3 regions of the Amycolatopsis sp. NPDC031561 genome follow, and region 3 is predicted to be linked to each of the others. Evidence: riboswitches for the same ligand, from Rfam matches in the RefSeq annotation. Region 3 holds a riboswitch; each other region holds the start of a gene.

Region 1 (10,175 bases), on a different contig from region 3:
GACGAGGCTGCCCGGCCAGGAATCGAGCAGATCTTCCAGCTGCTGCAAAGTGTCGATGTCGAGATCGTTCGTCGGTTCGTCGAGCAGCAGCACGTTGGGCTCGGCCATCAGAAGCCGGCACAGCTGCAGACGGCGCCGTTCACCACCGGAAAGGTCTTCGACCGGGGTCCATTGCCTCGCCGCGGGGAACCCCAGCTTTTCGGCCAGCTGCGAAGCGGAGAGCTCCTGCTTGCCGAACACGACCCTTCCTGAGATCTCTTCGATCGCCTGCAGGACGCGCAGGTCACCGGGCAGATCGTCGAGCTCCTGCCGAAGATGCGCGAGGCTGACCGTCTTCCCCTGGACGCGGCGCCCCGTCTCGGGCTCCTTGTCACCGCCGAGCAGCTTCAGCAGCGTCGTCTTGCCCGACCCGTTGACGCCGACCAGGCCGATCCGATCGCCGGGACCGATCCGCCACGTGACGTGATCGAGCAGGGTGCGGTCGCCGACGGTCAAAGTGGCGTCCTCGACCTCCAGGACGGTCTTTCCCAGCCGTCGCCGGGCGAACGCCTGCAGTTCGACCGAATCACGCGGCTCCGGCACGTCGGAGATCAGCGCCTCCGCCGCCTCGACCCGATAGCGCGGCTTCGAAGTCCTGGCCTGCGGACCACGGCGTAGCCACGCGAGCTCCTTGCGTGCCAGGTTCTGCCGTTTCTCCTCGGCCGTCGCCGCCAGCCTCGCCCGCTCGGCCCGCGCGAAGATCCAGTCCGCGTAACCGCCTTCGTACTGCTCGACGCGACCGTTGGTGACCTCCCAGGTCACACTCGCGACAGTGTCGAGGAACCACCGGTCGTGGGTCACGACCACGACCGCGATCCTCCGGTTGAGCAGATGATCCGCGAGCCAGCGCACACCTTCGACGTCAAGGTGGTTGGTCGGTTCGTCGAGGACCACGAGGTCCAGCTCACCCGTGAGGGCCGCCGCCAGCGCGACACGGCGGCGCTCGCCACCGGACAGATTCGTCGTCGATTTTTCGACACCGAGAGCGGTGATCCCCAGACCGTCCATAATGGACCGGACTCGCGCGTCAGCGGCCCACTCGTGCTCCGCACCGTAGCGCTCCAGCACGACGTCGCCGACCGTGCTGCCGACGGGGAGTTCGGTCCGCTGGGTGACCACGGCCATCCGCAGGCCGCGGACTTGGCTCACCCGCCCCGTGTCCGGCTCGCTGATCCCCGCGAGGACCTCCAGCAATGTCGTCTTCCCGCCCCCGTTGAGACCGACGACGCCAATGCGCTGCCCCTCCGCGACACCGAGCGAAACACCGTCGAGCAGCGGGCGCACCCCGAAGGACTTGCTCACCGACTCCAGGTTGACCAAGTTGGCCATGCCTCAGCCGATCCTTTCCAAAAAGCTTGCACCACAACGAATTAGTCGATGTCCATTTCGGACATCCTCATGCGTGCACCCGAGGCGGCGCCGGCCGCGGCGCGTCGTCCCCGCCCACCAGCCGGGCTCCGGGAACAGGCCCGTGCGCGACGCGCACCGTACGACAGACACCCGCGCCGGACAGCTCCGCGGCGACCTCGACGGCCGACTGCGCGTCCGCGCACAGAAAAGCGCAGGTCGGCCCGGACCCGGACACGGTGCCGGCGAGCGCACCCGCGTTGACCCCAGCCCGCAACGTCCGGCGAAGCCCGGGACGCAACGAGACCGCGGCCGCCTGCAGGTCATTACCAAGAAGCAACGCCAGCTGCCGCGGGTCACCGGACGCCAGTGCCTCGACCACCGGAGTGTGCGAACCGATCCGCGGCGGGCTGCCCTCTTCACGCAACCTGTCGAGTTCGCCGAACACCCGCGGGGTCGAAAGACCGCGCTGATCGAACGCCAGGACCCAGTGGAACGTGTGCCTCGACAACACCGGAACCAACTGCTCGCCCCTGCCGGTGCCCAACGCTGTCCCGCCGTAGAGCGCGAAGGGAACATCGCTGCCGAGCTTGGCGGCGATACCAGCGAGTTCATCTCGGGAGATCTCGAGCTTCCACAGCGACGCGAGCCCGACCAGGGTCGCGGCCGCGTCGGCACTGCCCCCGGCCATCCCGCCCGCTACCGGGATGCCCTTGCGAAGCACCACCCGGACCTTGGACTCGCCATCAGCCTTGCCGACGTGGGCCGCCAGGGCCTGCGCCGCCTTCCAGGCAAGGTTGTTGGCCCCTGTCGGTACGGAACCTTCACCTTCGCCATAGACCTCGATGCCGGGCTCCTCGGTGACCGCGACAGTCACCTCGTCGGTCAGGGAAAGTGCCTGGAAAACGGTCACCAGCTCGTGGTAGCCGTCCGGGCGTACGTCACCGACCGACAGGTGCAAGTTGACCTTGGCGGGAACCCTGACGGTAACTGGGGGCGGTACGACGGCGAGCACGAGACAAGCCTACGTGCCCGCTCCACTTGTACTGCCACCAGGAGAAAGAGAACAGGACGACGCGGACGCAAACGGGCCGCCCTGGACAGAGTTCGTCCTGAGCGGCCCGTTCGTCGGGGAATCAAGCAGCGACGCCCTGCGGCCCGCGGACCGGGTGGGTCACGTGGCCACCACGTTCGGCGATCCAGGCGAGTGCGGCATCCGCGCGCTCGCCACGCACACCGAGGCGGAACCGGCCGACGGGCGTGTCGCCGATCCGGGTGAGGCCGCCTCCGATGGTGGCGAGTTCGACGTCGAAGCGACCGGCCGCCTCAGGCAGCAGCGCACCGACCGACGCGAAGCCGACGAGCACGACGTCCACCGCGCGGTCGTACTTCGAAGCCTGCGCACGGCCGGTTTCGATCGAAGGCAGGAGCGCCTGCGCGGTCCGGCTGTTCGGGTCGGAGACCAAGTCGAGCACGGTTCCGCGTTCGATGATCGCCCCGGCTTCCAGGACCGCGACGTCGTCGCAGACACGGCGCACCACGCCGGCGTCAGGAGTGGTGAGCAGCACGGTGACCCCGAGCTCGGCACGCGCACGGTCGAGCACGGTCAGGACCGCGCCGGATTCCTCGGGCTGCACACCCGCGGTCGGGTCGTCGGCCAGGAGCACGGAAGGTCCGGCGGCCAATGCCTTGGCGATGGCCACCCGGCGCAGCTGCCCCTCGGTCAGTTCGCCCGGCCGCTGCCCCGCTCGCGGGGTGAGTCCGACCAGATCGAGCAGATTACCGACCCGGTTACGGCGCTGCGGCCCGTCGAGGCCGAGTTGTTCGAGCGGCGACGCGATGTTGCCGGCGATGGTGCGCTCGGCAAGCAACTCCGCCTTGGTGTTCACGACACCGACCTGACGGCGGATTTCCCGCAGACGGCGCCCGTCGAGGGTCCCGGTGTTGAGGCCGTCGAGGCGGACGACACCTCGGTCGGGGCGCTCCTGAAGCCCGATGCAACGAGCGAGGGTGGACTTGCCGGAGCCGGCCGGACCGACGACTCCGAACAGGGAGCCGGCTTGGATGTCCACGCTGACATCGCGCAGGGCGACGACGGGATTTCCGTTGAGGGGAAAGGACTTGGACAAGTTTTCGACAGTGATCACGAAGGGCTCCATGCAAATGGGGCGCTGCTTCTTTCGAGCGCGCCAACCGTCACCGAGTACCCGTCCGAACGGACGGGCTTCAGAGGTAAGGGAAAAGACTCAGGCAGTAACGGTTGAGCGTCGACACGCACTTACCGTGCGGCGACCTTCGTCGACTACGCGTCGCCTGGTCAGCAGGAGCGGGTGGGTGACCCTGTTCATTAGGCACAGCCTCCATCGGTCCTGGCGGTAGCACCTGCCCTGTGGAGGGTGGTTGCTGCGACTTCGGCGAGCCAGGTCTCTCAGTCGCTCGGGATGGCTCACTGAGTAAAACCGATCCCACTGGATGAAAGCAAGCACGTAGGCGCAGATCACACGTCTGGTCGCGTCCATCATACAGGATCGGCTATCCACATAATGGGAAGACTACGAGTATTCTAGTGCCACAAAAGGCCCCTGCCTGCTAAGACAGGCATGGATCATGCAGATCCAAAAGAGGATTTACGCAGTCGTGCTGACCTCGGCGAACTCGCCTCCGCGCGGTGCCGGTCACACCTGCGACAGGGGAAACACCGCTCCTTTGGACCGGGCGCCGTGTCAGCCTACGAGACGGTCTTGGCCCGCAGCGGTCAGTCGGCCGCCGCTGCGATCCGAGCGAACTGATGAACGTCCAACTGCTCGCCGCGGGTCTTGGGGTCGATACCCGCTTTCTCGAGCAACTCCCCCGCGCGTTCGGCAGATCCGGCCCAGGACGCCAACGCCGCACGCAAGGTTTTCCGCCGCTGCGAGAAGGCCGCATCGACCACCGCGAACAATCGCTCCCGGCTCACGGACGACACGACGTCGTCGCCTCGCTCGAAAGCGACCAGTGCGGAATCCACGTTCGGAACGGGCCAGAACACCGAGCGGGGAACCGCACCGACCTTGCGCGTCTTCCCGTACCACGCGAGCTTGACGCTGGGGACGCCGTAAGTCCTGCTCCCCGGGCCGGCCGCCATGCGGTCCGCGACCTCGGTCTGGACCATCACGAGACCGCTGGTCAGCGACGGCAACTCGGCGAGCAGGTGGAGCACGACGGGAACGGCGACGTTGTACGGCAGATTCGCGACGAGTGCCGTCGGCCGTTCAGGCAGGTCGTCCGCCTTGATCCGCAGAGCGTCCGCCCCGACGACCGTCAGCCTTTCGGCTCCGCCGCGTTCGGCCACTGTGTTCGGCAGCCGCCCGGCCAGCACGGGGTCGATCTCGACCGCGACGACCTCGGCGCCGGTCGCGAGCAGTCCCAGCGTCAGTGAGCCGAGGCCCGGCCCGACTTCCAGCACGACGTCACCTTCACCGACCCCGGAAAGGTCGACGATACGGCGCACCGTGTTGGGGTCGTGCACGAAGTTCTGGCCGAGCTTCTTGGTCGGCCGGACGTCCAGCTCGGCCGCCAACGCCCTGATCTCCGCGGGCCCGAGCAGTTCAGTCACCCGACGATCGTAGCCAGCCCTGGCGGGCGCCTCCGATCGCCCGACCCGCCCGCATCATCCATCCGCAGTTTCCGAACCGGCCCGCTTCCCACGCAAGAGTGATCGGCGCAAGTTGGCATCGCCGGAGCGTGATCATCATCTACCCGATCGATACCGTGCATTCGTTCGACTCTGGGCCGACAATCGAGGGATGACCAGCACAAACACTCCCAAGGCCTTCCCGCTCGATCTGCCGGAAGGTGACCCCGAGCTGCTTCTCGACGAGTTGCAGACACGGCTGCGCGAAGGGCGACGTCTGTTCGCCGAAGTCGGCCAGATCCTGGCCGAAATAGAGTCACGAGGTGTCCGAGAGCTCTACGGATACAACTCGATCGCCGTCTTCTACGAGCATGTAGCCCGGGTCCCCCGGGCCGAGGCGCAGAAGGTGACCGGCCGGGCACTCGCGCTCAACTCGAGACGCGCGCGCGACGGGACTTCCACTCCGCCCGTCGCGCCTTTGACCGGAGCCGCGGCCGCCACCGGCGTACTGGCCGATGGCAGCATCGATCGGATCGTCAAAGTGATGCGGAGGCTGCCGGAGCACGTCCCCGTAGACACCCGGCTCGACGCCGAGAAGGTCCTGGTCGATCTTGCCGGCGTCGCGAGACCACGCGACGTCACGACCGCCGGGACAGACCTGCTCGCGCGTCTCGATCCGGACGGGGGTGACACCAAGGACCCCGGCTCGAAAAACCCCCGAAGCGAATTCTGGTTGCGTCAGAAACGCACCGGCCGGTGGGACCTGCGCGGCAACCTCGATCCCGAGACCGGTGCCCGCTTGAACGCGCTTCTGGTGCCACTGGCACATCCGGCTCCGAACGGAGAACCCGACGACCGCACTCCGGCGGAGAGACGTGGTGATGCTTTCGCAGAGATCGTGGATCTCGCGGCAGACGGCCCGGAGATCCCCTTGCCTCGGCGAAGCTCGGAGCAGGCCGCCGAGCAGCCTCCGCACGCGGAGCCTGTCGAGAAACCTGAACGAGTAGGGGATCTGGCCCACATAAGGCCTCCGCGCTGGTGGGCACGGCTGTCGAGACCCGGCGCACGAACCTCATCCGCATCGGAGCCCAAAGCGGCCTGAGGGCCACCTTGCGGGCGGAACCCACACGATGACCCTCAGGAAGGAGAATTTTCTGGCTGTCAGGCCTTCTTGCCGCAGTGCGGCCAAGCGCTGTAGCCACCGCGGTCGTCGCGGACCTTCTCGGCGACGGCGATCTGCTGGGCCTTGCTGGCCTGATGCGGGTACGCGGCGTACTGCGAGCCGCCGTAGGCGTCCCAGGTGCTCTTGTTGAACTGCAGGCCACCGTAATAACTGTTGCCGGTGTTGGCGGCCCAGTTACCGGTCGACTCGCACTGCGCGATGCGGTCCCAAGCGCCGGCGTCGCCGATGACCGGGTCCGCGGGCTTCTTCGTTCCGACCTTGACGATCTTGGGCTTGGCCTCGGTGATGACCTCTTCCGAGACCTTCTCGCGGCCGACCTCTTTACCGTTGCGCTTGGTGACCTTGTAGGTCACGGTCTTCTGGCCCGGGGTGCCCGGGTCTTCGACCTTGGTCTTGCCCTTTTCGAGCTCCGGGTCGTCGACCTTCTGCTCGGGCGGCGCGATTTCCTCGTTCTGCTTGACCATGGTGACGCCGGTCCGGCTGACGTGGACCTCTGCACCGTCGACCAGCTTGACGTCGAGGCCGCCGACGGCCTCGTCGTCCGGGCCGAGGGTCATCCGCAGCTCACCGAGGAATTCCTTGGTGGTGACCGAGTTGGTCTGAACCTTACGCGGTTCGTTCGCGCCGTCGTAGACGGTGACGTTCTTGAGGGTCTTGACCTCGACGGTGGCGCCCTCGAGCGGGAGTTCACCGTTCTGCGGGAGCGAAGTCCAGGTGCCGGCCTTCGCGAGGTCAGCGCGACCAAGCTGGTTCAGCGCTTCGCCGAGGTTGGCCGCGCGGACCCAGGACTCCTGCTGCGGCGCGCCGTCGACGATCAGGTTCAGCTTGCGGCCACGCTCAAGCTTGATGACGCCGCCGTCGCCGACCTCGGCCTGGGGCGAGGGCGAGAGGGAGTCGTGCGCGCCGACCGAAAGGCCGGCGTCTTCGAGGACTTCGCCGACCGTGTCGCCGAAGCTGTGCACGGTCTGCTGCTTGCCGTCGATGTCGAGCGTGACGCTCTTGTTCATCGCCATCGCGGCCGCGCCGCCACCGCCGAGGGTGAGCAGCACCGCCATGACGGTTCCCTTGAGGAAACGCTTCTTCCAGACGCGGGTCGCGCTCGAGATGACCTCGTCCTTGGTCGCGGCCTTCATCGCCGCGTCCGCGGTGCGGTCCTCGGCCATCTCGTCCGGAATGACGATCGGCGGGAGCATGGTGGTCTCGGCGCTGATGAGGCGGATCAGCTCGTCGACATCGACGTCGATCTCGGCCATCAGGGTTTCGGCGTCGGAGCCGAGCGCGGCCAGGACGTCCTGGTGCGTGATGCGCGGATCGTCGGAGTAGTCCAGCTCGCCGTAGTGAGTGTCGCGGTCGAGCACGGCAACCGAACCGGCGGAAGCGAAGGTGTTCGTCTCTGCGCCGAGGCGCGAGCCATCCTGCCTACTGCTACCAGTCACTGGGTCGTTCCCTTTCCCAAGACGTGAAGGAGCTCGACAACCGCTCCACAACGTCCTTCGTCTCGATGCGCACTTCGGCACACCTCTAGAAGTCCGACACCCGCAGTCAGCGCCATCGTCACGGTTCCAGGCCGTACCGCTCCTGGGTCCGCTTCCCCGACGTGCACTGACGTGACTGTGGGCGTAACAGCCGGAAACCGCATGAGCGGATACCGACCGGCACGATCACGGGACAGTAACGAACCTCGCCGGGTTGCGCAAACACCCCCCGGAGTGTCGTGACGTTGGTCACTCATCAGAGTGGGCCATTGATGATCACTAATGTCGCAATCCGTTCAACTGGGGGTGACTGTCGGCAAACGAAAGACCCGCTCAGCGGTCACTCGCACTGATTCGGCCACCTCGTGCACCGCCTCGCCCCTGAACGTGGCGAGGTGGCGAACGGTGTAGGCGGCGCAGTAGGGCTCGTTCGGTCGCCCACGGAACGGATGAGGGGTCAGGAACGGTGCGTCCGTTTCGACGAGGTACTGGCCCGACGGAACGATGCGTGCCGCCTCGTGCAGCCCGCGCGCGTTGCGGAAACTGACCGTTCCCGCGAAAGAAAGGACATAACCCGCGTCGACGCACCGGCGTGCGATGTGCTCGTCCCCCGAGAAACAGTGGAAGACGACCTGCTCGGGCGCTCCCTCTTCCTCGAGGATCCGGAGGACGTCTTCGTGCGCGTCCCGATCGTGGATCATCAAGGGCTTGCCGATCCGCTTGGCGAGATCGATGTGCCACCGGAAGGCGTCCTGCTGCGCATCGTGGGGCGAGTAATCCCAGTAGTAGTCGAGGCCGGTCTCGCCGACCGCGACCACTCTGGGCTCCTTCGCGAGACTCTCCACTTCGGATTTCTCGGCCTCGCCGAATTCCTTGGTACGCGTGGGATGGATCGCGACGGCGGCCCAGACCCGGGAGTCCCAAGTGGACGCTTGCGCGGCCCATCGGGCGGCCGCGAGATCGTCCGCGACGGTGATCACCCGCGAAACGCCGGCGCGTTCGGCGCGATCGACCATGGCTGTCACGTCAGCCGCGGTGACCGCGCCGCACGCGTCGAGGTGGGTATGCGCGTCCACCACCGAAACCGGCAACCGGTCCGGGATCGGCGGCAGTTCCTTCTTCTCCGCACCCATCAGCTGATCACTTCGAGATCGGTGCCCATTCGGGACCGGTCTCGCCTAGTTCCGGGTCCAGCTTGGCGAACAACGGGGTCGGCTTCTCCAGCGGCTTGCCGACCTCGATCGGCACGGACTTCCAGCGTGCCTGCTCGGTCTTGTAGTCCCCGGTGATGATGGGGTTGATCCGGCCGGGGATGTCGAGGTCCTCGACTTCCTGGAGTTCCGGCTGCGCCGCCCAGACACCGGAGCCACCGAGTGCCTCGTGCACCTTCTGAGCCGAGTGCGGCAGGAAGGGGGTCAGCAGCGTGTTGGCGTCCGAGACGACCTGCAGAGCGGTGTGCAGGACGCTGTCGCGGCGGGCGGGGTCGTCCTTGAGTTTCCACGGCTCCTGGTCCGACAGGTACCGGTTCGCGGCGGTGACGACGCGCATGGCCTCACTCGCCGCCGCCTTGAACCGGGACCGCTGGAGGTGGGCGCCCGCGGTGTCGAACGCCTTGCGGGAGAGCTCCTTGAGCTCCTCGTCGGCGGCCGTGGGGGCGTCCGGACGCGGAATGGCGCCGACGTTCTTGTGGGCCATGGAAATGGACCGGTTGACGAGGTTGCCCCACTCGTTGGCCAGTTCGAAGTTGGTCCGGCGGACGAACTCGTCCCAGGTGAAGTCGGTGTCCTGGGTCTCGGGGCCCGCGACCGAAATGAAGTACCGAAGGGCGTCCGGGCCGAACTCACGCAGGAAGTCGTGGACGTAGATGACCGTGCCGCGCGAGGTCGAGAACTTCGAGCCGCTCATCGTGAGGAACTCGCTGGAGACGATCTCGTCGGGCAGGTGCAGCTTGCCGTATTTGCCGGGCACACCACCGCGATCGCCCTCGCCGTTGTGGCCGAACAGCAGGGCGGGCCAGATCTGGGCGTGGAAGGTGATGTTGTCCTTGCCCATGAAGTAATAGGAGCGGGCGTCCGGGTTGCTCCACCACTCCTGCCAGGCGTCCGGGTTGCCGGAACGGCGCGCCCATTCGACGCTCGCGGAGAAGTAGCCGATGACCGCGTCGAACCAGACGTAGAAACGCTTCATCGGCTGGTCACGCCAGCCGTCGAGCGGGATCTTCACACCCCAGTCGAGATCGCGGGTGATCGGCCGCGGGCGCATGTCGTCGATCAGGTTCTTGGTGAAGTTGAGGACGTTCGGGCGCCAGTCGGTCTTGCTGGACAGCCATTTGCCCAAGGTCTCGACGAACGCGGACAGGTCGAGGAAGTAGTGCTCGGTCTCGACGAACTTCGGCGTTTCACCGTTGATCCGGGACTTCGGGTTGATCAGCTCCGCGGCGTCGAGCTGGTTGCCGCAGTTGTCGCACTGGTCACCGCGCGCGCCGTCGTAGCCACAGATCGGGCAGGTGCCCTCGATG
Region 2 (10,175 bases), on a different contig from region 3:
TGGCGACCAGCCCGCCGAGAGCGATCGCGAGGACCTTCCACCACGGCAAGCGCTTCGACCGCAAGGCATAGAAGAGCACGGTGCCGAGGTACACCGCGAGCACGGCGAACAGCCAGTCGTCCATCCGGCTCATGCCGATGACCGAAACGGCGGACACGGCTTCACGGCTCATCTCCACGCCGTAAAGCCCTTGGTACTGCCCTTGCCCGAGAGGAGGCGCGTAGGCGAACCACCCCTCGGAACGGCTCGTGCCGACGGACAAGGCCACCACCGTCAGCTGGGCGAAACCCAGCAACGCCAGCGGAAACCAGTAACGCGGTCGCTCGCTCCCCATGCGAGGGGAGAGTAGTGGGTCAGGCGCAGAACGGGGGAAGCTCCCGCGGGTCGTTCTCCGGCACCCAGCGGCCTTCCGGCTTCTCGTACTGCCAGCGGGCGCCGCGGGCGACGATCTGGCGCAGCGCCAGGACGAGCCGGTCCACGTGCTCGGCGGTGCTGCCGAGGCCGAGGCTGACCCGGACGGCCTGCTGACCGGTCGAACCGGTGGCGGCGATGAGTCGTTTGGTCGCGATGTGCGCGCAGAACGCGCCGTCCCGCACGCCGATGCCGTACTCCGCGGACAAAACCGCGGCGAGCCAGCCCGGGTCGAAGCCGTCGACGACGAAGCTCAGCGTGCCGACGCGGTCGACGGGCGCGTCGAACAGCCGCAGCTCGGCGAAACCGGGGACACCGGCGAGACCACGGCGCAGCCGTGCCAGCAGCTCGTCCTCGTGGGCGACGATCGCGTCCCAGTTCCCGGCCAGCGTCTCGCAGGCGACACCGAGCGCGTAGACGCCGACGGTGTTGGGGGAACCGGCTTCGTGCCGCTCGGCGCCGGCGTTCCAGACCACGCCGAAGTCTTCGGAGTCGCGGGTGACGAGCTTCGTCGCGCCGCCACCGGCGAGGTACGGCTGGGCGGCGCGCAGCCAGTCCGCGCGGCCGATCAGCGCACCGGCCCCGAAGGGCGCGTACAGCTTGTGCCCCGAGATCGCGATGTAGTCGACGTCCAGTTTGCGCAGGGAGATCCGGCGGTGCGGCGCGAGTTGCGCGGCGTCGAGCGCGATCCGGGCGCCGTGCCGCCGCGCGACGGCGGAGATCTCCTTGACCGGCAACAGTTCCCCGGTCACGTTGGACGCGCCGGTGATGACGACCAGCCGCGGGCCCTGAGGGCAGTCCGCGAGCGCTTCGTCCACGGCGGACACCGCGGCGAGGCGGGTGCGCGGGGTCTGGATCCGGCGGACGTTCGGGCCCTTCCACGGCAGCAGCGCGGCGTGGTGCTCGGTGTCGAACACGACGACCGACGTGTGCTTCGGCAGGCTGCGCGCGAGAAGGTTGAAGGAATCGGTGGTGTTGCGGGTGAACACGACGGTGTCGGTCGACCGCGCGTCGACGAAGTCCCGCAGGATTCCGCGCGTCCGCTCGTAAAGCTTGGTGGAGACCTGCGAAGCGAACCCGGCGCCGCGGTGGACGCTGGCGTACCAGGGAAGGAACTCGTCGACGGCGTCGCGCACCTTGTCCAGGCAGGGAGCGCTCGCCGCGTGGTCGAGGTTGGCGTACCCGATGTCGCCGCCGGTGACCAGCGGGACCCGCAGATCGGCACACGCCACGGCCGGGATTTCGCGGGTGGCAACGGTTTCCGCGACAGTGGCGGAGGGGGTGGCGGGGGTGCTGGTGCGTTCGAGAGCGAGAGTCATCGTCATCCTCCGGGCCTGGGGACCCGACGAGGATCCCGCGCTTGCCCGCCGCACCACGCGACGAGCCAGGTCCTCACCCGGGGCACCCCACCGCGGAAGGAGGGTTGCCGGTCAGCTAGCCGGGGCTTGACGCTGACACTCGTGACCTACGAACGAAGTTAGCGGATGCACCCGCGATCGAGCCACCCCTCGTCCGGATGTTGAGACGCCGGTCACGCGTTCCGCGACCGAGGAGAACCCCCGCGTTTCGTCCTCTAGTTGCGGTACTTGCACGTGCAAGTACCGCAACTAGAGGACGAATTGCGGGAGGTCAGACGCGGAATCGGCCGGGCAGGGGGATGGTCGCACGGGACGAGACCTCGGTGGCCGTACCCGAGTACTGATCGGTGCCCGCGGCGAACTGCCAGCCGCCGAAGGTCTTGCCGTCGACCGCTTCGCCGTAGGCCTCGGCGACCTTGGTCGAGACCTCGTCGTAGGACATGCCGTTCCAGTTGCCCGCGCCGACGCCGAAGTCGCGCGAGTCACCGCCCTTGGCGGCGGCGGGCAGGGTCCACAGGGTGAAGTGCACATGGGCGCCGGTGCTGCTGCCGCCACAGGGCAGCGCGTTGCCGGTCCGGCCGAGGGCGTCGCCCGGGACGACCCGCTGGCCGTCGGTGACCGAAATGCCCTCCATGTGGTAGTACCCGGTCCGCCAGCCGCCGTCGTGGTCGACGGTCACCCAGTCGCCGCCGTCGCAGTGCTGGATCCGGACCGTCCCCGCGAGCGGGGCGCGAACGGTCTTGTCCCCCGGGCTGAAGTCGATGGCGTTCTTCACGCCGGAGGTCCCGTTGTCCGAGTGGATCCCCGCCGAGTAGACCGTCTGGCCGGTGTCGAACGGCAAGCCGAACGCCGGGAACGCGCCCGCGGCCGCGGCCGCGGGCGGCGCCGAGAGAACCACCCCGACGAGAACGGCGGTGGCCCCCAGACCGGCGAACCGCACAGGAAGTTTCGTCACCTTGCGTACTCCTTACCCCGTGACACTCACCCATTCGATGGAGTGGATTGCGGGGAAAGTAATCCAAAAGGAGTACAAAAGGGAACAACTCGTAGTGAAATTTCTGAGATCAGCCGACGAAAGACTGGTGCGATCTCGTGACCTATTGGCCGGATTCGCCCTTCCACCTGGCGAGGCGTCCGGCACGGTCGACGGCCCGGAGGCGTCGTTCGGCCGCGTCACGGGCGTCGGACGTGGTCACGACGAGTAACTGATCACGTTCCTGGAGCCGGGTGTCCTTGTTGGGCGTGAAGCCGATGCCGTCGCGCACGAGCAGGCTGATCGTCGCCCCGATCGGCAACCGCAGCTCCGCCAGATAGACGCCGTGCATCTTCGACCCGGGATTGATCCGGACCTGCAACAGGTCGGCGCCCATCTCGTCGAGCGGCGCGGAGTCGACGTCGATCTCGTGCGCTTGGGCGTGCTGGGCCAGCCCGAGCACTCTCGCGAGCGGGCTCAGCGTCGCGCCCTGGAGCAGGGTCAGCACGATGACCAGCACGAACACGGCGTCGACCAGCTCCTGCGCACCGGGCACCCCGGACGACAGCGGGATCAGCGCGAGCACGATCGGGACGGCCCCGCGCAACCCGGCCCAGGACAGGAACACCTGTTCTCGCCAAGGGATCTTGAACGGCAGCGCGGACAGCACCACCGACAGCGGACGGGCGAGCAGCAGCACGACGGCGCCCGCGACCAGCCCCTGGATCAGGCTTTCGAAGATCCGGCTCGGCGAGGCGAACAGGCCCAGCAGGACGAACAGCCCGATCTGCGCGAGCCAGCCGAGCCCCTCCGCGAAGGACAGCGTGTCGGACCGGTGCGGCAGCTTCGAGTTCCCCAGCACCAGGGCGGCGACGTAGGTGGCGAGCAGGCCGGAGGCGTGCGCCAGCTGCCCGCTCGAGTACGCCACGACACAGACAGCGACCGTGGCCAGCGGATACAGGCCGGTCGCCGGCAGCGCGGCCCGTCGCAGCGCGTGCGCGCCGATCCAGCCGAAGGCCAGGCCGATGACCAGCCCGGCGGCGAGTTCGTAGACCACCAGCAGCGGCAGCGACCAGTCGATGGTCGTGCCCTCGGCCAGCACGACGACGGCGATGTACGCCGGGGCGTCGTTGATGCCCGACTCGATCTCCAGCGCGCCGACGAGCCGCTTCCCGACCCCCGCCGATCTCAGCACCGAGAACACCGCGGCGGCGTCGGTCGAGGCGAGCACCGCGCCCCACAGCAACGCCATCCGCCAGTCGAGGCCCAGCAGCCAGTGCAGGGCCGCGCCGGTGACCGCGATACTCACCGCGACGGCCACTGTGGACAGTGCGATTCCGATGCCCAGCGAGGGTTTCACGGCCGTCCACCGGGTGGTGAGACCACCTTCGGACAGGATCATCACCAGCGCGGCGAGGCCGAGCGACTGGGTGAGCTCGGGGTTGTCGTACTGGATGCCGAACCCGGCTTCGCCGAGTAGCACCCCCATGCCCAGGTAGAGCAGCAGCGAGGGAAGGCCGACCCGGATCGACACGCGGACGGCGATCACGGCGACGAGCAGGACGGCACCACCGGTACCGAGAATGAGCGGGAGCTGCTCCATGTCGCCTCCCGTCCGGTCGCCGTGAGGGCTCCAGAATAGTGAGGCGGTGATCGTCACTCGTTCGTGTACCGGTCGAAAACCGTCCGGATAGCCTGTGTTACAGACTGTCCTTTACGGACTCCGCAGGGCCACCAGGTCCACCCCGAGTTCCGCGAACGGTTTCTCCGCCGCGGGCAGGACTTTCACCGCGCGGTTGCCCTCACGGGACAACCAGCCGGCACTCACTCCGTGAGACAGTAATGCCGCCGGGACCCGGCCCGCCAAATGATCACGCCGCACTGTCCAATCGAGACAGTCGCGCAGCATCGGACGGCGGCTTTCGGCGATCTCCACCCCGAGGGCGCCGAGCACCTCGCGTCCGCGACCGGTCAACGTCAGGCCGTCGGCCTCGTCGATCAGCCCGGCGGTGAGCATCCCGTCCCGCAGCGCGACCCCGACCGTCCCGGCCAGGTGGTCGTAGCAGGTCCGGGCGAATTCGAGCCGCTTCACCCGGACCGACGAGCGCAACCCCTTCACCGGGCGATGCTCGGCGTGCTGCGCCAGATGCTCGATCAGCTCCGCCACCCGGGGGTCGGCGATCCGGACGTAGCTGTGCCGCCCCTGTTTGACCCGCACGACGAAGCCGGCCTCGGTCAGCTTCGTCACATGCTCACTCGCCGTTGACGCGGCGACTTCGGCCGCTCCGGCCAACTCGGTCACAGTCCAGGCACGTCCGTCGAGCAGCGCGAGGCACATCGACGCGCGGCTCGGATCGGCGAGCACGGCCGCGACCTCGGCCAAGGCGATCGTTTCCATGAGTTCACCGTAGAAGACGCACGGTTCGGCGACGGCCGAAACGTCAGCCCGCCAGGAACTTCGCCGCCAGCCGGACCGCGGGCCCGGAATCGTTGGAGCCCTCGAGCATGACGGCGAACGCGACGTCGCCGCGATACCCGACGAACCAGCCGTTGGCGTCGGCACCCGAGCCGAACTGCGCCGTCCCGGTCTTGCCGAAGACGGCGCCGCTGCCCTTCAGCGCCTTCGCGGTCCCCGTCGTGCAGACCTCGCGCATCATCGCCCGGACCTGGTTCAGCACCCCGGCCGGCGGGGCCTGGTAGCCGGTGTTGACCTTGGTCTCGAGCCCCTGCCACAGCTTCGGCACCACCGGCTTCCCCGTGGCGACGGTGGCGGCCATGAGCGCCGCGCCCAGCGGGCTGACCTGCACCCTTCCCTGCCCGATCCCGGCCTCGACCTGCTCGTCGCCGCCCGCCGACGGCTCCACCTTGCCGGTCTCGGTCGCCAGTCCCGGGATCTCGAAGTCGGCGTTGAGACCGAACTGGCTCGCGGCCTTCGCGAGGCCGTCCGCGGGCAGTTGCCCGGCGAGCCGCCCAAAGGTCGTGTTGCACGAGGCGGCGAAGGCCGTCTTCAGCGAGACGGTCCCCAGGTCGAACCCGTTTTCGTTCTTGAGCGTGCGGGTCCCGATCTGCTCACTGCCCGGGCAGGCCACCGGCGAGTCGGCGGAGATCCCGCCCTTCTGCAGCGCCGCGGTCGCCGTGGCGATCTTGAAGGCCGAACCCGGCGAATAGAGGCCGTTGAGCGCCTTCGGCTGGTCCCCGGCCGCGCCGTTCTGCGCGACGGCCAGCAGTTCGCCCGAAGTCTTCATCGCGACGATGATCGCCGGCCCCTGGAAGCCGTCGACGGCCTTCTGCGCGGCGCTCTGGGAAGCCACGCTCAAGGTCGAAGCCAGCGGTTCGTCACTCTCGCCCGCCTGCCCGAACAGCGTTTCGACCGGCTTGCCGGAGGCATCGACCCGCGACACGGTGACGGTGGCGGGCGTCCCGGAGCCGCCGTTCTGCTCGGACGCGACCTTCGACAGCGCCCCTTGCAGGATCGGCGCGACACCCGCCGCGTCACCGCCGACGAGGGCTTTGCCGTCCCTGTCGGCCACGACCGGCTTCGCCGAAACGGGAGCCACGGAAAGCTGCTGACCGGCTTCGAGCTTCGGGTGGATCACCGACATCGCCCAGCGGACGACCCATTTCCCGGCGTTGCGGACCAGCTCCAGCTTGCCTTCGTACTTCCAGACGCTGTTGCCCGTGAACGTCCACGAAGCGTGGAAGGTGGCCGACGTCGTGGTCGCGTTCCCCGGCGTCGTCGGAACCTCGCCCAGGGACGTCTTGACCGGCGCCCCTCTGAGCGCGGCGCGCGCCGCGGACAGGGCGGCCGTACCCGCCGCCGGATCGTCGACCGGCGCACCGGTCAGGTCACCGGTGTCGAACTGCCGCAGGAACCGGGCGGCGACCTGGGCGGGGCTTTGGAACGCGCTCTCGGTCGGCTCTCCGGGGCCGCCGGTGGCGGCGGGCGCCGGATCCTCCTTGACCAGCAGCACCACCGCGGCCACCACGATGGCGACGACCGCCAGCGCGGCGCCGATCAGGATCCCTCTTTTCCGGGCAGGACTCATGGACTCGCTCTCCCCCAGTACGGCGCGTACCTCGCGCGCCCCCGGGCCAGCCTGCCGATTTCCCCCGCGCGAGGCGGCGCGGCGGCGAGAAAGCGACGGTTCCGAATCCTTTTCGTGATCCCGGTGAGCGAACCTGCCCCGATGTCATGAAAGGGGCTTTCAGGACATTTTTCGTCCTGAAAGCCCCTTTCATGACACTCGTGGAGTGGGGCGAAGGTCAGGCTTTGGCGACCGCCACGGTCACCTTGGTGCCCTCCCCGACCGTTCCGGCCGAGCCGTCGGCGACGGCGCCGTAGGCCACCGAAGTCGCCAGGGTCTCCGAAGCGATGAACTCCTCGTGCGTCTTCGCGGCCGTGACCACGTCCTCCGGCGCGTCGACCGTCAGCGCGATCCGGTCGGCGACGTCGAGACCGGCGTCGCGGCGAGCCTGCTGGACGACCCGGACCAGGTCGCGGGCCAGGCCCTCGGCCGCCAGTTCGTCGGTGACCTCGGTGTCGATCAGCACCAGCCCCGCCCCGCCGGGCAGTTCCGCGGCCGCGCCGCCGCCCTTGGCGACCAGACGCCGGTCGTACTCGCCCTCGACGAGCTCGATCCCGGCGGCCACGACGGCGCCGCTCTCCGACGTCGTCCACTCGCCGGCCTTGACGGCCTTGATCACCGTCTGGACGTCCTTGCCCAGCCGCGGCCCGGCCGCGCGGGCGTTGACCGCGACCTCGAAACCGCCGTGCGCCGCGACGTCCGCGGTCAGCTCGACCGACTTGACGTTGACCTCGTCGCGCAGGATGTCGGTGAACTCGCGCAGCGAGTCGGCCTCGTGCGCGGCGACGACTAGCTTGGCCAGCGGCAGCCGCACCCGCAGCTTGTTCGCCTTGCGCAGCGAAAGCGCCGAGGACGCCACCTGCCGCACGCGGTCCATCGCCGTCACCAGCGCCGCGTCGGCGGGCAGGTCGAGCGCGTTCGGCCAGTCGGCCAGGTGCACCGAACGGCCGCCGGTCAGGCCGCGCCAGACGACCTCGGTGGTCAGCGGCAGCAGCGGCGCCACCACCCGGGACGTCACCTCCAGCACGGTGTGCAGGGTGTCGATCGCGTCCTGCTCGCCCGCCCAGAACCGGTCACGCGAGCGGCGCACGTACCAGTTCGTCAGTACCTCGAGGAAATCGCGGACGGTCGAGCAGGCACCGGCGACGTCGTAGGTGTCGAGCGCGTGCTCGACGTCGGTCACCAGTTCGTGCGCCTTCGCCAGCACGTACCGGTCGAGGAGGTGCTTCGAATCAGTACGCCACTGACCTTCGACGCCCTCGGCGTTCGCGTAGAGCGCGAGGAAGTAGTACGAGTTCCACAGCGGCAGCACCGCCTGGCGGACGGCGTCGCGGATGCCCTTGTCGGTGACGACCAGGTTCCCGCCGCGCAGGATCGGGCTCGCCATCAGGTACCAGCGCATCGCGTCGGAACCGTCGCGATCGAAGACCTCGTTGACGTCCGGGTAGTTGCGCAGCGACTTGGACATCTTCTGGCCGTCCGAGCCGAGCACGATGCCGTGCGAGATGCAGGTCCGGAAGGCCGGCCTGTCGAACAACGCCGTCGCCAGCACGTGCAGCAGGTAGAACCAGCCGCGGGTCTGCCCGATGTACTCGACGATGAAGTCACCCGGGTAGTGGTGCTCGAACCACTCGGTGTTCTCGAACGGATAGTGCACCTGGGCGTACGGCATCGAACCCGAGTCGAACCAGACGTCGAACACGTCCTCGATCCGGCGCATGGTGGACTTCCCGGTCGGGTCGTCCGGGTTGGGCCGGGTCAGCTCGTCGATGAAGGGCCGGTGCAGGTTGTCCAGCCGCACGCCGAAGTCGCGCTCGAGCTCTTCGAGCGAGCCGTAGACATCCGTGCGCGGGTACGCCGGGTCGTCCGACTGCCACACCGGGATCGGCGTGCCCCAGTACCGGTTGCGGGAGACCGACCAGTCGCGGGCGTTCTCCAGCCACTTGCCGAACTGGCCGTCCTTGACGTTCTCCGGGTACCAGGTGATCTGCTGGTTCAGCTCGATCATCCGGTCCTTGAACTCGGTCACCGCGACGAACCACGACGAGACGGCGCGATAGATCAGCGGGTTCCGGCAGCGCCAGCAGTGCGGGTACGGGTGCTCGTAGGTCTCGTGGCGCAGCAGAACCGCGCCCTGACGGCCGGCGGAACCGGTGCCGTTCTTGAGATCCTTGATGATGTTCGGGTTGGCGTCGAACACCTGCTGGCCCGCGTAGTCCCCGACGGTCGCGTCGAACTTGCCCTGCGCGTCGACCGGCGTGACCGGCACGATCCCGACGGCGTCGGTGACGGCCTTGTCCTCTTCACCGTAGGCGGGCGCGATGTGGACGATCCCGGTGCCGTCCTCGGTGGTGACGTAGTCCGCGGACAGCACGCGGTGCGCGTTCTCGTGTCCGGCGAAGTACGGGAACGGCGGGGCGTAACGGGTTCCGAGCAGCTCGGTGCCGGTGTAGTGCCCGACGACAGCCGGCTCCTCGCCGAGTTCGCGGGCGTACGAGGCGACGCGCGCTTCGGCGAGCAGGAACCGCTTGCCCTCCTGCGCCTCGGATTCCACGACGACGTACCGGACGTCGGGGTGCACCGCTGTCGCGAGGTTGGACGGCAGCGTCCACGGGGTCGTCGTCCAGATCAGCAGATAGGTGCCGTCGAGTTCGTTGTCGTTGCCCTCCAAACGGAAACCGACCGTGACGGCTGGGTCCTGACGGCTGGCGTAGACGTCGTCGTCCATCCGCAGCTCGTGATTGGACAGCGGCGTCTCGTCGCGCCAGCAGTAGGGCAGGACGCGGTAGCCCTCGTAGACCAGACCCTTGTCCCACAGCTGTTTGAACGCCCAGATGACCGATTCCATGTACTTGACATCGAGGGTCTTGTAGTCGTTGTCGAAGTCGACCCAGCGGGCCTGGCGGGTGACGTAGTCCTGCCATTCGCCGGTGTAGCGCAACACAGACTCGCGGCACGCATCGTTGAAGACGTCGATGCCCATGGCGTCGATCTCGGCCTTCTCGGTGATCCCGAGCTGGCGCATCGCCTCGAGTTCGGCGGGCAGGCCGTGGGTGTCCCAGCCGAAGCGGCGCTCGACGCGCTTGCCCTTCATGGTCTGGTAACGCGGCACCAGGTCCTTCACGTATCCCGTGAGCAGGTGACCGTAGTGCGGGAGACCGTTCGCGAACGGCGGGCCGTCGTAGAAGACGTACTCGTTCGAGCCGTTGACGCCGGGGTCGCGGGCGTCGATCGAGGCCTGGAAGGTCCGATCGGATTCCCAGTACGCGAGGACGCGCTTTTCCGACTCGGGGAACGAAGGCTGCGACGGGACGCCGGTCTCGCCGTCCACCTGTGCCTTGGGATACA
Region 3 (10,175 bases):
TCCCGGAGATCGACATGCCCGGGCACACCAACGCCGCCCAGGCGTCGTACGCCGAACTGAACTGCAACAACACCGCTCCCCCGCTGCGCACCGACACCGCGGTCGGCTACAGCTCGCTCTGCATTTCGAAGGAGCTCACCTACACCTTCGTCAACGACGTGATCCGGGAGGTCGCCGCGCTGACACCCGGGCCGTACTTCCACCTCGGCGGTGACGAGGCCCAGGCCACCAGCGACACGGACTACCGGACCTTCATGAACCGTGTGCTGCCGATGGTGGCCGCCGCGGGCAAGCAGGTCGTGGGCTGGCACGAGATCGGCAAGGCCACCCTGCCCGCCACGGCGACTCCGCAGTTCTGGGGCACGACGACCTCCAGCACGGAGGTCTCGAACGCCGTCGCCCGCGGCAGCAAGGTGATCCTGTCGCCGGCGAACAAGGCGTACCTGGACATGAAGTACAACTCCAGCACACCGATCGGGCTGTCGTGGGCGGGATACATCGAGGTCCAGGACGCCTACAACTGGAACCCGGGCGCCTACCTCTCCGGTGTGCCCGAATCCGCCGTCCGCGGCGTCGAATCCCCACTGTGGACCGAAACCGTGGTGACCCCGGCGAACATCGACTACCTCGCCTTCCCGAGGCTTCCGGCGCACGCCGAACTCGGCTGGTCGCAGTGGTCGACGCACGACTGGAACGTCTTCCGGGTACGCCTCGGCGCGCAGGCCCCGCGCTGGCAGGCACAAGGCATCAACTACTACGCGTCGAGCCAGGTGCCCTGGGAAACCGGATCCGGCAACCCCGGCACCTGCTCACTCCCGGCGTGGGACCGCGCCTCGGTCTACACCGGCGGATCGACCGTCTCCCACAACGGGCACAAGTGGGCGGCACAGTGGTGGACGCAGGGCGAAGAGCCCGGGACCACCGGCCAATGGGGAGTCTGGCGCGACAACGGCACCTGCTGAATCCCGCCGGGGCCGGTGGGGGTTTCGGAAATCCTCGCCGGTCCCGGCCAAAGCCTTCTAAGCTGGCGGCATAGGGGCACACCCGGCGAGAACACGCTGGCACCACAGGTTCGCCGTTCACGAGATGATGGGCGCGGTCACCTTCGGCATCGGTCTCCTCGTGACCATCGGGTACGTGACGATGCTGGCCATGGGCAAGCAGATCGCTCCGTGGCACTTCATGGTTCCGTTCCTGCTCATCTGGCTGGCGGCGGGATACTCGATGGCGGTGCCCGTCCTTTCCCAGCGACCATCCGGGATCCGAGTCCGTGAAGAAGGCCGGTTCTTCCCCCGGCGACACATCGCCTGGGAAGACATCTCGGAGTTCATCGTGACCTCGAAGACCGAAGATCTCACGTCGGAGTTCCTCAAGGCTCCCAAGACCGAGGAGTTCGGAGCCGGCCGCCCGATCCTCGTCGTCAAGCTCCGGGACGGCCGCCGGGTGCCGACGGAATTCCAAAGCCTGGGGAAGGAATCCCCCTTTGCCACCGGTCCGGAAGAGGAAGAGAGTCCCGGCTTCTATTGGCAACCGGCCAGGAAGTTCGACAACACCGTGATCGCCCTCCGGGCCACTCTCGCGGCTCACCGTTCGTCTCCCGCGGAGGGCTGACCGGAGCGCTACGGTGGTTCCATGGCCGCAGACCTCGAACTCGTCCGCACTCTTTCCTTGCGCGAAAACGGACTCGCGACCGTCGCGACGGTCCGCGCGGACGGCACCGTGCACTCGTCGGTGGTGAACGCCGGGGTGATCGAAGACCCCGTCACCAAGGCTCCGGGAGTCGGTTTCGTCGCGGTGGGCGGGGCGAAGAAACTCGACCTGTTCCGCCGGGCGGGCCACGCCACGATCACCTTCCGCCGCGGCTGGGAATGGGCGGCGGTCCAGGGCACCGTCCACCTCATCGGCCCGGACGACCCGGATCCGGACTTCGACCCGGCAGGACTCCCCGCGCTGCTGCGCGAGGTCTTCGTCGCGGCGACAGGCACCCATGACGACTGGGACGAGTACGACCGCGTGATGGCGGCCGAACGCCGTGTCGCCGTCTTCGTCACGGCGAACCGTGTCAGCGGAAATCGCTGACACGAAAAAGGCCGCCCGACAACGCTTCGGGCGGCCTTTTCGCGAGTATCGCTACTTCTTCTTGCCGTTGTCCTCAGTGGACAGTGCGGCGACGAAGGCCTCCTGCGGGACCTCGACCCGGCCGACGGTCTTCATCCGCTTCTTGCCTTCCTTCTGCTTTTCCAGCAGCTTGCGCTTACGCGAGATGTCACCGCCGTAGCACTTCGCGAGCACGTCCTTGCGGATCGCGCGGATGGTCTCGCGGGCGATGATCCTGGCCCCGATGGCGGCCTGGATCGGCACCTCGAAGTTCTGCCGCGGGATCAGCTCGCGAAGCCGGTTCACCATGCGGTTGCCGTAGTTGTAGGCGTCGTCCTTGTGCACGATCGCGGAGAACGCGTCCACGCCCTCGCCCTGCAGCAGGATGTCCACCTTGACCAGGTCCGCCGCCTGCGAACCGGCCTCTTCGTAGTCCAGCGACGCGTAGCCGCGCGTACGCGACTTCAGCGTGTCGAAGAAGTCGAAGATGATCTCACCCAGCGGCATGTTGTACCGCAGCTCGACGCGGTCTTCGGACAGGTAGTCCATACCGAGCAGCTGGCCGCGCTTGTTCTGGCACAGCTCCATGATCGTGCCGATGAACTCGGACGGCGCCAGGATGCTCACCTTGCTGACCGGCTCGAGCACCTTGTCGATCTTGTTCCCGGTCGGCCAGTCCGACGGGTTGGTGACGTGGATTTTCTTGCCGTCGTCCTGCACGATGTCGTAGACCACGTTCGGCGCGGTGGAGATCAGGTCGAGGCCGAACTCGCGTTCCAGCCGGTCCCGGGTGATCTCCAGGTGCAGCAGGCCGAGGAAGCCGCAGCGGAAGCCGAAGCCGAGCGCCACCGACGTCTCGGGCTCGTAGTCCAGCGCGGCGTCGTTGAGCTGGAGCTTGTCCAGGGCCTCGCGCAGCTCGGGGTAGTCCGAACCGTCCACCGGGTACAGGCCGGAATAGACCATCGGCTTCGGCTCGCGGTAGCCCGCGAGGGCCTCCTTCGCGCCGTTGCGCTCGGAGGTCACGGTGTCACCGACCTTGGACTGCCGGACGTCCTTCACCCCGGTGATCAGGTAGCCGACCTCGCCGACGCCCAGCCCCTTGCTGGCCTTGGGCTCCGGCGAAATGATCCCGACTTCCAGCAGCTCGTGCGTGGCGCCGGTGGACATCATCTTGATCCGCTCGCGCGGGGTGATCTTGCCGTCGACGACCCTGATGTAGGTCACGACGCCCCGGTAGGTGTCGTACACCGAGTCGAAGATCATCGCCCGTGCCGGGGCGTCCGCGTCACCCTGCGGTGCGGGCACCTGCTTCACGACCGCGTCGAGGAGCTCGCCGACCCCGACACCGGTCTTCGCGGACACGCGGAGCACGTCCGACGGTTCGCAGCCGATGATGTGCGCGATCTCGGCGGCGTACTTGTCCGGGTCCGCGGACGGCAGGTCGATCTTGTTGAGCACCGGGATGATCTGAAGGTTGTTCTCCAGCGCGAGGTAGAGGTTCGCGAGCGTCTGCGCCTCGATCCCCTGTGCGGCGTCGACCAGCAGGACAGCCCCTTCACACGCTTCGAGCGCGCGGGAGACCTCGTAGGTGAAGTCGACGTGGCCGGGGGTGTCGATCATGTGCAGGACGTGGTCCTGACCTTCGACCTTCCAGGGCAGGCGCACGTTCTGCGCCTTGATGGTGATCCCGCGTTCCCGCTCGATGTCCATGCGGTCGAGGTACTGCGCACGCATGGCCCGTTCCTCGACCACACCGGTGAGCTGCAGCATCCGGTCGGCCAGGGTCGACTTGCCGTGGTCGATGTGCGCGATGATGCAGAAGTTCCGGATGAGCTCCGGGGGCGTGAAGGTCGTGTCGGCGAACGTCGTCAACGGGTTTCCTCGCGAAGGTCGGGGTGTGCCACCTCTATGCTCCCATGCCGCTCCGGGTGCGAGTGGGGGTCATCCCCGATGCGGCCCGTGGCGTGCTGTGGTGCCCTCGAAGTATGAGTAATTCACTGACCCAGATCCTCGACAAGACGTTCGGCCATCCCAGGGGACTGCTCGGCCGGTTCGGTGGCCTGGCGATGGCGCACGGCAACGCTGCCACCGAACTCCGCATCGTCGAACTGGCGTCGATCGAGTCGGGCGAAACCACCCTGGTCGTGGGGCCTGGTCCTGGTATCGGCCTGCAGGCCGCGGCCGAACGCGCCGGCCGCGCGATCGGCGTCGATCCGTCCCCGGAGATGCTCGCCCGGGCCCGCAGACGGTGTGGCGACAAGGTGGAGCTGCGGAGCGGCGCGGCGGACTCCACGGGCGAGCCGGACGAGACCGTCGACGTGGTCCTGAGCGTCAACAACGTGCAGCTGTGGGAGGACCGGGCGGCCGGGTTCGCCGAGCTGTTCCGCGTGCTCCGGCCGGGCGGCAGGCTGCTGCTGTCGTCGCACGAGAAATGGCTGCCGGTTTCCCGCCACGAGCTGGCCGACGAAGCGGACGCCGCCGGCTTCACCGACCTGCAGACCTGGACCTGGGACCCGCCGGGCTTCGGCGCCTCGCTCGCCGCTCAGCTGCGCGCGGTCAAGCCCGCGGCCTAACGCGGGTCGGTCCGCAACGGATGCTCACGCGGTACCTCGACCAGCACGATCCTGGTGCCGTCCGGGTCGGCGATCCACGCTTCGTCCAGGCCCCAGGGTTCACGGCGAGCCCCGCGAACCGGGTCCAAGCCCTTCGCGGCGAGTTCCTCGAGTGCCGCGGGCAGGTCCCGGACCTGGAGCCACAAGGCGACGTCAGGGGTCGGGCCCGTCTTCCCGGTACCGACGATCTCGATCGACCCGTTCCCGGCGAAGAACACCGTCCCACCAGGGAACTCCTTGTCGATCGCCAAGCCAAGGGTGTCCCGATAGAACGCCGTCGACACGTCGAGGTCCTTCGGGTGGATCAGCACCCTGCTGCTCAGCACGTCCATGGCTCAATCCCTACCCGATGGGTTCAGGCCATCGCAATCGCGGCGATGCCCGCCAGCACCACCACGGACCCGACAAGCCTGCGCACGGCGTTCGCCTCCTTCAAGATCAGCCAGGCCGCCAGGCCGCCGAGGACGATGCTCAACTCCCGCGCGGGTGCGACGAGGCTCACCGGAGCGATCCGAAGCGCGTAAAGGACCAGCAGGTAGGCGATCGGTGAGAACAGGCCGACGATGACGATTTCGCGCTTGTGCTCGCGCCAGAGCCACGAGACCTCTTCGCGGTCCTTCAGCGCGTACGGCGCCATGAGCAGGCTCTGCACGATCGCGCCGGTTCCGAAGTAGACGATCGGCGGGACACCGAGACCGGTGACCGAATGCGCGTCCCAGAGTGTGTAGGCGGCGATCGTCAGCCCGGTCAGCAGCCCGTACGCCACGCCCTTGCGGCGAGCGACGCGATCCGCGGCGTCGGCGTGGGCGGGTGCCCGCCCGGTACCGATGACCAGCACCCCGGCGACCACGAGGAACGCGCCCACCAGGCCGAGCGGCCCTGGTCGCTCCCCGAGCAGCACGACTGCCGCGAGCACCGAGATCAGCGGCCCGGTCCCGCGGGCGAGGGGATACACAACGGACAGGTCACCGACGGCGTACCCCCGCTGGAGGACGACTCCGTAGGTGACGTGGAACACCGCGGTGACCGCGGCGGCCAGCAGCCATGTCCACTGTGGACGTTGCGGCTCCACGGCCAGTGAAACCGCCATGACGGGGATGAGCAGGATCGCGGACAAGCTGTAGTACGCCCAGACGAACCGGGCTCCGCCACGGCGGATCCGCTTGGCTGCCAGATTCCAGCCCGCGTGAATGACGGCGGCGGCGATGACGAGGGACAGGGCGGTGGCGTTCACTGCGGACCTTTCACGTTTTCCGCGCATGCGGAAAACACCGGTCCTCCAGGCTTTTGTCCCGTCAGATGAACGGCGGTGCTTCCGGCCCCGCCGATGGTGCCGCTCGGACCTGTCCCGCTTGCCCTGATTGTGTGTTTCGTTGAACGGGCAGGCGGCGGAACCCTAGGCACTACGCTCTCGACCGTACCGCAAGAGCCCCTCCGGAGGCGGCCGAGATCCGCTCCGGGACGACTGTTAAGCTGGCCCTTCACCGCTGTGTGGCATTCCGTCATGGAGGAAACCCGCGCCGCTTTCACGAGCGCGCAGGGCCGGTCACAGCGCGGCGGTGAAACCACCGAGAGAGTCAAGAGGAGCGCCCCCGTGGCCAACATCAAGTCGCAGATCAAGCGCATCACCACCAACGAGAAGGCGCGTCAGCGCAACCAGGCGATCCGGTCCTCGGTGAAGACCGCGATCCGCAAGTTCCGCGAGGCCGCCGACTCCGGCGACAAGGCCAAGGCCCTGGAGCTGCAGAAGGACGCGGCCAAGAAGCTGGACAAGGCCGTGACCAAGGGCGTTCTCCACGCCAACCAGGCCGCCAACAAGAAGTCCGCGCTGGCGAAGCGCGCTAACTCGCTCTGATTTTTAATCGCGCGCTGACGTAAACGCGATGAAGGGGCGCCGACCCGCTTGTCACTCACGTGGCGCGGGGAGGCGCCCCTTCATCGCGTTTACGTGGGCCTTCGGCCCAAGAGAGGGCGCGCGACTGGTGAAGTCTCGCCGTCGCGCTGGCGCGCTTCCGGCGAGACGAGTCCGCCGGTCCGGTTGTCGGGCGCGTTGATCGTCGGGCTCGGTCCAGTGAGCGCTGGGCGTGGTCCGGCGGGTGTGTTAGCGGCTGGGGGTGCCGTGTGCGGCGACGACCTCCAGGACGGCGCGTTCCAACGCGTATTCCGGGTCGGCGGCGGCGCCCTTGACCTCGGCGTTGAGCCGGGCGACGATCCGCATGGCGGTGGCGAGACCGTCCTGCCCCCAGCCCCGTGCCTGCCCCTGCGCCTTGCGTACCTTCCACGGCGGCATCCCCAGCTCGCCCGCCATCTGGTTCGGGTTCCCGCGCCCCGCGCCGGACACCCGCGCGATCGTCCGGACCGCGTCGGCGAGGGCGTCCGCGACCAGCACGTACGGAACGCCCAGCTGCATCGCCCAGCGCAGTGACTCCAGCGCCGCCGCCATGTCGCCGGCGACGGCCTTCTCGGCGACGGCGAACCCGTTCACGTCCGCGCGGCCCCGGTGGTAGCGGCGGACCGCCTGCTCGTCGACCGCTCCCCCGGCGTCCGCGACGAGCTGGGTCGCGGCCGAAGACAACTCGCGCAGATCCGAGCCCACCGCATCGATCAGCGCGAGCACGGCCGCACCGTCGATCTTCCCGCCGACCCGGCGAACTTCGTTGCGGACAAAGGATTCCCGCTCAGCGGCCTTGGTCAGTTTCGGGCACTCGACGACCTCCGCCCCGGCCTTCTTCAAGGCCGCGGGAAGCGCCTTCGCGGCCTTGCTCCGGCCGCCTCCGCTGTGCACGACGACGAGCACGATGCCCTCGGCGGGCGCCTTGACGTAGGCCATCACCCCGTCGGCGAGCTCCTGCGAGATGTCGTGCGCGGATTCGAGGACGATCACCCTGCCCTCGGCGAACAACGAGGGGCTGACCATCTCCGCGAGCGCGGGGACTGTGAGGTCCGACACCCGGATCCGGGACAGATCCGCCGTCGGATCGGCAGCTTTGGCCGCGTCCGAAGCGCTGCGGACCGCGCGTTCGATCAGCAGCTCTTCCTCACCGAGAACCAGGACCAGCGGCGATGGGGCGGAAGCTTGCGTCGTCACGGTGACGATCCTCCCACTCGTCCTCTCGGGTGCTTTGTCCGGTGACGTGTTCCGGGCACGGTGGCCCCACCCGAGCCTCATGTCGTACGGTGTTGGCGAGGCGACGCGATCGAACGCGTGCCGACAATCGAATACCGCTCATCCAGAGGGGCAGAGGGAACGGCCCGATGAAGCCCCGGCAACCGGCGTCAGCCTGTCATTCCGCGATCGCGGGATAGCTGACGAACACGGTGCCAATTCCGGCCCGCCATGGCGGGGCAGATGAGGAAGGAACCTCGCGATGACCGCAACCCTCGGCACGACCTCCACCACCAAGACCCCGGATCTCGGACCGGCCGTCGAACTGGTGTCGAAGGAAGAGGGACACCGGCAGCCGCTCGCCCCCGAATTCGTTTCCGCCGAGGACTTCTCGCCGCTCGAAGTCGCCTACGACTTCGGCCGCGTGCGCCGCGAGGACATCGAAGCCGGGCCGAAGAACATCTGGCGCTACAAGAAACTCCTTCCTGTTCCCTCGAACGTCGAGGAAATCCCCAACACCGAACCCGGCGCCACCAGGCTCATCCAGGCCGACAGGCTCGCGAAGGCGTTGGGCGTCAAGAAGGTCTGGGTCAAGGACGACACCGGCAACCCGACCCACTCGTTCAAGGACCGCGTGGTCGCCGTCGCGCTGGCCGCCGCGCGCGAGTTCGGGTTCGACGTGCTCGCCTGTCCGTCGACCGGCAACCTGGCCAACGCGGTCGCCGCCGCGGCGGCCCGCGCCGGCTGGCGGTCGGTCGTGCTGATCCCGAAGACCCTCGAGCGCGCCAAGATCCTCACCACCGCCGTGTACGACGGCGACCTGATCGCGGTCGACGGCAACTACGACGACGTGAACCGGCTCGCCACCCAGCTCGCCGCCGAGCAGGAGAGCTGGGCGTTCGTCAACGTGAACGTCCGGCCCTACTACTCCGAGGGCTCCAAGACGCTGGCCTTCGAGGTCGCCGAGCAGCTCGGCTGGCGGCTTCCCTCGCAGATCGTGGTGCCGATCGCCTCCGGTTCCCAGCTCACCAAGGTGGACAAGGGTTTCCGCGAGTTCGGGCAGCTCGGCCTCGTCGACGAGACGCCGTACAAGGTGTTCGGCGCGCAGGCCACCGGATGCTCGCCCGTCTCGGCGGCGTTCCGCGCCGGCCACGACGTCGTCCAGCCGGTCAAGCCGGACACGATCGCCCGTTCGCTGGCGATCGGCAACCCGGCCGACGGCCCCTACGTCCTCGACGTGGTCAACCGCACCGGCGGTGCGATCGAAGACGTCACCGACGAAGAGGTCGTCGAGGGCATCCGTCTGCTCGCCCGCACCGAAGGCGTCTTCACCGAGACCGCCGGCGGGGTCACCGTGGCGACGGCCAAGAAGCTCATCGAGACCGGCAAGCTCAACCCGGACGAGGAGATCGTTCTCCTGATCACCGGTGACGGCCTCAAGACCCTCGACGCCGTCGAGGACAAGGTCGGCCCGAAGGCCACCGTCAGCGCCTCGGCCGACGCGGTCCGCGAGGCTCTCGGCATCTGAGTTCCCGGCGGCCCGCCTCAAGAACGAGGCGGGCCACGGGGCTCACCCCGTCGCGTCAGGGCGAGGCCTCGCGCGTCGGAGACGACCGCGGTGTCGCCGTCCGTGTCCGTCCTGGCGATCGCGGCACCGACCGCCCCCAGATTGTCCAAAGTGGACTTATTCGGGTGACCGTAGGTGTTTCCGGCGCCGACACTCACCAGCGCGGCCCGCGGCGCGACGGCGTTGAGAAAATCCGGTGCCGTGTAACGACTTCCGTGATGCGGGACCTTCAAGACCTCGGCACGCAGATCGGCGCCCTCGGCCATCAGGTCGGCCTGGGCGGCGAGTTCGACGTCGCCGGTCAGCAGCAACCGGCCCGCCGGGGTCCCAGCACGCAGGACGACCGAACCGTTGTTGATCACCGTGCCGTCCTGTTCGAGGACCGAGCGCCGGGTGACGTATCGCGGCCCGAGTACGTCCAGCGACAGTCCGGGCCAGTCCAGCCGTTGCCCGATCCCCAGTTCCAGCAAGGGAATCCCGCGGCGCGCGGTCTCGTCGGCGACCTGCCGCCACGCCCAGGCGGGAGCCCTGCCCGGACCGACGGCGACCGCCCCGACCGACCGGCCCTCGAAGACGGATTCGAGGCCTCCGATGTGGTCGGCGTGCAGATGGCTCAGCACGATCAGCGGAACGCGGTCCACCCCTAACCTGCTGAGGCATTCGTCCACCGGTCCTGGTTCCGGCCCGGTGTCGACCAGGATCGCCCTCCCGGGCTCGGCCGTGGCGAGGACGACGGCGTCACCCTGTCCGACGTCGCAGGCGACGGCGCTCCACGACGCCGGTGGCCACGCCG

The links. A riboswitch is a leader RNA that binds a small molecule or an ion and turns the genes downstream of it on or off. The one in region 3 is predicted to bind S-adenosylmethionine.
Region 1: it holds a riboswitch for S-adenosylmethionine, as region 3 does, so the genes downstream of both, ACZ5IK_RS03540 (methionine ABC transporter ATP-binding protein) here and thrC (threonine synthase) in region 3, are expected to answer to the same signal.
Region 2: it holds a riboswitch for S-adenosylmethionine, as region 3 does, so the genes downstream of both, ACZ5IK_RS44090 (aminotransferase class V-fold PLP-dependent enzyme) here and thrC (threonine synthase) in region 3, are expected to answer to the same signal.

Annotation. Positions count from the first base shown of each region.
Region 1 covers NZ_JBVILA010000001.1:722,855-733,029, reverse strand. The annotation lists gene ACZ5IK_RS03550 (ABC-F family ATP-binding cassette domain-containing protein) at 1-1,368, opposite strand, end outside; gene ACZ5IK_RS03545 (4-(cytidine 5'-diphospho)-2-C-methyl-D-erythritol kinase) at 1,436-2,401, opposite strand; gene ACZ5IK_RS03540 (methionine ABC transporter ATP-binding protein) at 2,523-3,533, opposite strand; SAM riboswitch class I at 3,744-3,834, opposite strand; gene rsmA (16S rRNA (adenine(1518)-N(6)/adenine(1519)-N(6))-dimethyltransferase RsmA) at 4,142-4,981, opposite strand; gene ACZ5IK_RS03530 (DUF222 domain-containing protein) at 5,172-6,101, shown strand; gene ACZ5IK_RS03525 (transglycosylase family protein) at 6,161-7,540, opposite strand; gene ACZ5IK_RS03520 (TatD family hydrolase) at 7,954-8,790, opposite strand; gene metG (methionine--tRNA ligase) at 8,798-10,175, opposite strand, start outside.
Region 2 covers NZ_JBVILA010000047.1:23,581-33,755, forward strand. The annotation lists gene ACZ5IK_RS44085 (hypothetical protein) at 1-334, opposite strand, end outside; gene ACZ5IK_RS44090 (aminotransferase class V-fold PLP-dependent enzyme) at 354-1,730, opposite strand; SAM riboswitch class IV at 1,763-1,877, opposite strand; gene ACZ5IK_RS44095 (M23 family metallopeptidase) at 2,041-2,724, opposite strand; gene ACZ5IK_RS44100 (potassium/proton antiporter) at 2,867-4,345, opposite strand; gene ACZ5IK_RS44105 (ArsR/SmtB family transcription factor) at 4,457-5,140, opposite strand; gene ACZ5IK_RS44110 (penicillin-binding transpeptidase domain-containing protein) at 5,184-6,788, opposite strand; gene ileS (isoleucine--tRNA ligase) at 7,006-10,175, opposite strand, start outside.
Region 3 covers NZ_JBVILA010000007.1:217,033-227,207, forward strand. The annotation lists gene ACZ5IK_RS17860 (family 20 glycosylhydrolase) at 1-962, shown strand, start outside; gene ACZ5IK_RS17865 (hypothetical protein) at 1,087-1,611, shown strand; gene ACZ5IK_RS17870 (pyridoxamine 5'-phosphate oxidase family protein) at 1,633-2,079, shown strand; gene lepA (translation elongation factor 4) at 2,131-3,969, opposite strand; gene ACZ5IK_RS17880 (class I SAM-dependent methyltransferase) at 4,083-4,670, shown strand; gene ACZ5IK_RS17885 (VOC family protein) at 4,667-5,041, opposite strand; gene ACZ5IK_RS17890 (EamA family transporter) at 5,065-5,970, opposite strand; gene rpsT (30S ribosomal protein S20) at 6,304-6,564, shown strand; gene holA (DNA polymerase III subunit delta) at 6,811-7,797, opposite strand; SAM riboswitch class I at 7,933-8,065, shown strand; gene thrC (threonine synthase) at 8,078-9,343, shown strand; gene ACZ5IK_RS17910 (ComEC/Rec2 family competence protein) at 9,361-10,175, opposite strand, start outside.